2 linked regions of the Indioceanicola profundi genome follow. The protein of the gene in region 2 interacts with the protein of the main gene of each other region in a pairwise test. Links are inferred from orthologs where the notes say so. Each region holds a gene or a part of one and is shown on either strand. Other genes may lie near its edges.

What was found.
Region 1: the proteins of DOL89_RS09785 (region 2) and DOL89_RS04815 interact in binary tests that used the Escherichia coli proteins (3 or more experiments, as listed by UniProt). The link is inferred for Indioceanicola profundi from one-to-one orthologs.

The regions. Positions count from the first base shown.
Region 1 is NZ_CP030126.1:1,024,108-1,027,198, reverse strand. The notes cover bases 314-3,090. They hold DOL89_RS04815 (ferredoxin family 2Fe-2S iron-sulfur cluster binding protein), read right to left. Parts: upstream 1,971-3,090; coding sequence 1,656-1,970; downstream 314-1,655. Other genes in these bases: DOL89_RS04805 (cysteine desulfurase family protein), read right to left, coding at 2,834-3,090; DOL89_RS04810 (hypothetical protein), read right to left, coding at 2,081-2,719; tenA (thiaminase II), read right to left, coding at 951-1,652; DOL89_RS04825 (Rne/Rng family ribonuclease), read left to right, coding at 314-795. In the rest of the region: more of DOL89_RS04825, read left to right, coding at 1-313; more of DOL89_RS04805, read right to left, coding at 3,091-3,091. UniProt on the Escherichia coli protein: Ferredoxin are iron-sulfur proteins that transfer electrons in a wide variety of metabolic reactions. Although the function of this ferredoxin is unknown it is probable that it has a role as a cellular electron transfer protein.
Region 2 is NZ_CP030126.1:2,043,650-2,046,914, reverse strand. What follows is about bases 256-3,206. They hold DOL89_RS09785 (HesB/IscA family protein), read right to left. Parts: upstream 1,931-3,206; coding sequence 1,580-1,930; downstream 256-1,579. Other genes in these bases: DOL89_RS09770 (aminotransferase class V-fold PLP-dependent enzyme), read right to left, coding at 2,904-3,206; sufU (Fe-S cluster assembly sulfur transfer protein SufU), read right to left, coding at 2,418-2,900; DOL89_RS09780 (SUF system Fe-S cluster assembly protein), read right to left, coding at 2,015-2,404; DOL89_RS09790 (hypothetical protein), read left to right, coding at 1,016-1,567; DOL89_RS09795 (hypothetical protein), read left to right, coding at 402-1,019. Also shown: pepN (aminopeptidase N), read right to left, coding at 1-204; more of DOL89_RS09770, read right to left, coding at 3,207-3,265. UniProt on the Escherichia coli protein: Is able to transfer iron-sulfur clusters to apo-ferredoxin. Multiple cycles of [2Fe2S] cluster formation and transfer are observed, suggesting that IscA acts catalytically.

The sequences.
Region 1 (3,091 bases), 1.0 Mb from region 2 along the record:
GGCGAGGGTGAGCAGCAGGCCTTCGGTCCCGCCGAGGATCAATCCAAGCCCGAAGCGGAGGTCGCTCAAGGCTTCGATGCCGAGGAAGGCGAGGACGACGACGAAGGCGATGAGACCGAAGGCCAGCAGTCTGCCGAGGGCGAGAACAGCCACGATGCCAATGGCGACAGTCGCCGGAAGCGCCGCCGTGGCAAGCGCGGCGGTCGCCGTCGTGCCCGCCAGCGTGAGGAGGAGATGCAGCAGTCCGCCGACACGGCGGAAGGCGACGCCGCCGGGATTGCCGGTGCACAGCCTGCTGCCGACGTCTCCGAGGCGGATGCGTCGGACATCACCACGCCCGAGGTGACGACCGCTGATGCTGTCCCCGCCGCGGAAAGCGCCACGCCGGAGGCGATGGCGGCCACCGCTGATGTCGCCCCTCCGGGCGAAACGGTGACCGAGGAAGCTCCGGCCCAGGAGGCTCCTGCTCCGAAGAAGCGCGCCACCCGTAGCCGGAAAAAGGCCACTGAGGACGCCGCGCCCGAAGCCGCCGAAGCGCCCGCGCCGAAGAAGCGCGCGACGCGGAGCCGGAAGAAGGCTGCTCCGGAGGCTGCGGCCACCGAAGCACCTGTCGCCGAAGCACCTGCTGCCGAAGCGTCGGCAACTCCGGCCGCTGGGGCTGCGCCCGCTCCGGAAGCGACCGATGCGCCTGCCGCCGCATCTGCGGAGGATGTACCCGCCAACCCGGCGATCACGGTGAACCCGCCGGTGGAAAAGCCCAAGAAGGGCTGGTGGAGCCGACTGGTGAAGAACTGAGGCCCATACCGGGCTGAAATGAAAAATGGGGAGGCCGCGAGGCCTCCCCATTTTTCATTGCCTTCGACCGATCGGAATTGAGACAGACGGAGTTCTCCGCCCAATGTCAGCCCCTGCCCGTTCAGGGCTCGATCCCGCCTGAGGTTCCGACAGCTTCAATCCGCGAGCGACAGGCCCATGTCCCAGAACCCGGCTTCCAGCCGGCTGGCCGCCTCGAAGGCACGCAGCAGCGAGTCGAAACGGGCATTGCCGCCGCGGCGCGCGCTCAACCGTTCCAGCAGCGCAACCTGACTCTGCGCCACTTCCCGATAAGCGGGATCGGCATACATCTCGATCCAGTCGCGGTAGGGATTGCCGTCCAGCCGGGTTGCCGGATCTGCCAGGAGATTGGCCGCGATCTCCGCATAGCCGATCACACAGGGCGCCAGCGCCACATGAAGGTCGAGCAGGTCGCCGGCCATCCCGCGCTCCAGAACGAAGCGGGTGTAGGCCAGCGTGGCCTGCGCCTCTGGCGCAGCCGCCATCTCCCCTTCCCCCACACCCCAGCGGGCGCAGTACTTAACATGCAGACCCATCTCCAGGTCCAAGATGGCGGACATGGAGCGGGAGGCCGCCCGCATGTCGGCGAGATCATCGGCCTTGTACGCGGCCAGCGCATAGGCGCGGGCGAAATGGATGAGGAACAGGTAATCCTGAACCAGATAATGCCGGAACGCCGCCTCCGGCAGCGTTCCATCGCCCAGCCCGACCACAAAGGGGTGGCGCACATAGCGGTCCCAAGACGCCCGCGCGCCGTCCCGCAGCCGGGCGAACAAGCCGCCCGGCACAGCGAGATCCGGCAGCGGAGCGCCGCCCATCGATCAGGCCCCGCCGGGCAGACGCACGGTCAGGCCGTCCATCTCCTCGGTGATGCGGATCTGGCAGCCCAGGCGCGAGGTCTTGGTCAGGCCGAATGCCAGGTCCAGCATGTCCTCCTCATCCTCGCTGGCGTCGGGCAGCACGTCATACCATTGCGGGTCCACGATCACATGGCAGGTGGAGCAGGCCAGCGAGCCCTCGCACGCCCCTTCCAGATCGATGTCATGCCGGCGCGCAACTTCCAGGATCGACAGACCCAGGGGCGCGTCCACTTCACGGCGGGTACCGTCCGTCTCAACGAAAACCATCTTCGGCATGCTGCCAATACTCCCAAGCTTCCCGGCGGCGGCACTCTTCCGCGCCAGACCGCCGATGTTGTTACGGACCTGCCCGGTCCAAGTCCAGCATTTGCGTCGATCCCGTCCGGTCAGAAGCCGGGACTGCCGGCCAGCAACTCGCTCCGGCGTACTCTCCCCTCCATGACGGCCAGCGACAGCGCCTCCACATGCCGCACAAGCTTCTCCGCGCGGTCCAGATCGTCGGCGCGGAAAGCAGCGGCGAGATCACGTAGGGCCGCCTCCATCTCGCCCTGCAACCGGGCGGCGATGCGATCCACGGCCGTCGCGTCCAGCGCCAGGGAGAACTCCTCCCGCCATGGCCCGGCATCCGCTTCGATGTCCGGTAGATACCGGTCGGCTTTCTCCAGCAGCAATCTTGCCCGCCGCAAGGGATCGCGCAGCTCGGCATGGGCGTCGGCGATGGCGGCGCGATGCCGCTCGGCCATGGTCCTTTCCATAGTGCCGCGCTTTTCCAGACGGGCCGGGTCCAGGATACGGGTGAAGCCGGCCGCCTGCCGCTCCAGATCCGCCTGATCGATGTCGAATCGGGCGGGCAGACGCAGGCGGGTGAACGCATCCACATCCGGCGGCGGCTGCAGACTCCCGCAGCTATGGCAGAACAGCGCCTGCGGGCTGACCGGTTTGGCGCAGAACCAGCAGCTGTTCATGCCTCCGCTGATCGTTTCCCCCCGCCGGGGGCCGGATTTCGTGTCGTTCGAGTCGGTCATGGCACCTGGTCAAGGCTGAAGCATGCGTGCCGGATCATGAGACAAAGCGCGGCGGATTTCCTTTGATAAACGCCCGCGGGCGACAGGGTTGCGCATCGCGCCCGCCGGAAGCAGTCATGCGCGGCGATCTCGGGATCGGCCGTACTGCCGGACCCACGCCTGAATGAAGCGGTCGACCTCTTCCGAGGTGCTGCTCCAGCCAAGGCTGACCCGGATCGCCGATCCTGCCAGTTCCACCGGGGCGCCCATGGCGGTCAGCACATGGGATGCCCGCACCTTTCCGCTGGAACAGGCAGCACCGCTGCTGACCGCGATCCCGGCGAGATCGAAGGCCATCAGCTGGGTCTCCGCCGTCAGACCCGGCAGCGCTAT
Region 2 (3,265 bases):
CGACACCAGCTCCATATCCTGGCCGTCCAGCACCAGCGGGGCCGGGCCTTCCGCGGCGCGGGCCGGGTTCTGCCGCACGCCCATGCGGGAGGTCACGGTGGTGCCGCCGTCCCGCAGGTCGAAATGCAGGCTGATCGTGTCCACCAGCCAGGCCGGGGGCGCGTAATTCTTGAGCTGGATGGCCTTCGGCGTGCCCTTGTCCATAGGTCCGTTTCCTCGAGGGTACCGGGAATGTTCGTCCGGGGCGGAGAATAGGCGAGGGCCGGGGCCGTGTCACGCCAGCAAGCCGCACTCCGAATGGAGGCGCTGCATACCCCAATAGTTTTCGACGTAAAGAGTGGGTCGGGTCCGCGGCCGTTGCGTCCTATGATGCCACCGGAAGGCGGCATGCGGGGAGCAGGATGTACCTTCAGATCGCGGACTCCGATGTCGTCGTGCTGTCCCTCGCGGCGGCCTGCCTTGCGGCGGCCATCGTGATGGAGCTGCTGCGCATCGTGCTGCCCGATATCTATGAGTGGATCGCCGATTACGCGGCCATCAAGGTGGAGATCACGCGGACGCGCAATCTCACCGTCCGTACGCTCGAGGGCAACCGGCGGCAGGCGGTGCTGCGCGAGCGCCGGAACGCCGAGCGGTTCCGCCTGAAATCCAAGCTCAGCCGCACGGAGATGACGTTGGCCGCGCTGGAAAGCGACCGGGTCGAGGTCTTGCACGAACTCGGGGAAGCGGCGCTGGGCAGCCAACTCTTCATCGCCAGGGTCAGCCACCGGCGCTTCGCGGATGCCTCCCACAAGGATTTCGACAGCGCGCCCTGCATCTGGCGATATGGCAATGTGGTGCGGATCTGGGCCTCCCAGGAACGTGCAGCGCGGTCCATGCTGCAATCGGCATTTCCGGCGGCCAAGGGCTATTCCGTCGGCGAAATGACCCAGGTTCAGGTCGCGGCCAAGCCGATGGTCCGCCCGGCCGCCGCCAGTTCGGCCCCGGAAGCGCGGGCGGAGGCGGGATACGGCCGATGATCGTCATCACCTGGATGCATGTGGTCAGCTTTCTCGCCCTGGCCCTGGGCGGGGCCGGCATGGTGCTGTCGGCCCGGCGGCTGCACAGGGTAATCAAGCGGACGGAACGGCGGATCGCTGCCGCGGTGGATGAGAAGAATGCCGCCGCCGCCGAGCTGCGCCTTGCCCGCCGGGACGAGGCGGCGATCCGTCAGGCCATCGAGGAGGCGGAGGAGGCGATCCACGGGATCAACCGGTCGACGGAAGAGGCGGAGCAGCGCATCGAGGCGCTGAAGCGGCAGCCCAAGCAGGTGATCGGCATGGCGGACCAGGAATGGCAGCGCTATGACCGGCTATGGCGGGTGAGGGTGATGAACCCGTCCTTGCCATCGGCCCTGTCCCGCATGCCCGGGGGACAGGCGGGGGAGCAGGGGCGGATGGTCCATGGGTTCGCGCGGTCCGGCCTTGAGTTCAAGGCCAGGGTGGAGGGGAGGTTCGCCCCCTCCGCCGGGTTCATCGTCGGCGAGGCCGAGATGGCGGATCTGGAAACTGCGGAGCCGGCCGCCTGACGGGCAGCCGGATCAGACGGTGAAGCTCTCGCCGCAGCCGCAACGGGCCTTCTCGTTCGGGTTCTTGAAGGTGAAGCCGGACTGGAACTTGTCGTCCTGGTAATCCATCTCCGAGCCCAGCAGGAACATGGTGGCCGCGGGGTCGATCAGGATGGTGACGCCCTTGTCCTCCACCACCTCCTCGAACTTCTTCTTCTCCTCGGCATATTCTACAAAGTAGCTCATGCCGGAGCAGCCGCGCGCCTTGACGCCGACGCGCAGCCCGATGATCGGCTTGTCCGCCTTGGCGATCAGCGACTTCACGCGCTCGGCCGCCGCGTCGGTGATGGTGAGCGCCTTGGGGCGCTCCTTAAGGGTGGTCATGGCGATACCCTCCGTTTTCATCCATGTTGCCCGACCGGGATGACGGTTGAGAAGTACCGTCCAGCAACGCCGGACGGCACGAAATCAGAACATTCCCAGGGTCAGCCGGGCCTCGTCGGACATGCGGCTGGGGTCCCAGGCCGGCTCCCAGACGATTTCGACCTGCACGTCGCCGACGCCCTCGACTTGGCGCACGACGCCCTGGACCTGGCCGGGCATCTCGCCGGCCACAGGGCAGCCGGGGGCGGTCAGGGTCATCTCGATGTCGACATCGCCGTCCTCATCCACCTCGCACTTATAGACAAGGCCGAGTTCATAGATGTTCACCGGGATTTCGGGGTCGTAGACGGTCTTCAGCGCCTCAATCACGCGGTCGTGGAGCGGCGCGTCGGGCGGCAGCCGCTCCCCCTCCGGAATGTCCACCGGGGCGCCCATGGTGACGTCGGGGGCGATCGGTCGTTCAATGGAACTCATCTCTTCCCCTCTCTCAGAACGCGGCGTTTTCGGTGGAGGTCACGGCCTCGCCATGCACCGCGGCGTTCATGGTGTGCCAGGCCAGCGTGGCGCATTTCACCCGCATCGGGAATTCGCGCACCCCAGACATGACCTGCAGCTTGTCCATGGCATCGGGATCGACGGGGCCGTGGTCGGTCCACTCCTCATCATCCTTGGTGCACATGTCGTGAAAGCTGCCGAACAGGGCTTCCGCTTCCTTCACCGGCTTGCCCTTCAGGATCTCCGTCATCAGGCTGGCGCTGGCCTGGCTGATGGCGCAGCCGCGGCCGTCGAAGCCGGCATCCTGGATGATCCCGTCCTCGCCCACCGTCAGATAGACGGTGATCTTGTCGCCGCACATGGGGTTGTCGCCCCGGGCCGTGCGGTTGAAGCTGGCCGGCTTGCCGAAGTTCCGCGGGTTCTTGCCATGGTCCAGGATCACTTCCTGGTAGAGGTCACGTAGATCGTCGAACATGCCTTACCCCCAGAAATCCTTCGCCGCGCGGACGGCGTCCGCCAGCATCGCGGCCTCGTCCTCGGTGTTGTAGAGCCCGAAGCTGGCCCGCGCCGTGGCCCCGACGCCGAACCGCTCCATCAAGGGCTCCGTGCAGTGGCGGCCCACCCGGACGGCGACGCCGGCGCGGTCGAGCAGCGTGCCGATGTCGTGCGGGTGGATGCCGTCGATGGTGAAGCTGATGATGGCCGCCTTGCCGGGCGCCGTGCCGATCAGGCGCAGCCCCTCGATGTCCGCCAGCCGGTCCATGGCATGCGCCAGCAGGCGCTGCTCATGGGCCATGATGGCGTCCATTCCGATCTCCTTCACATAGTCGATGGCGGCCC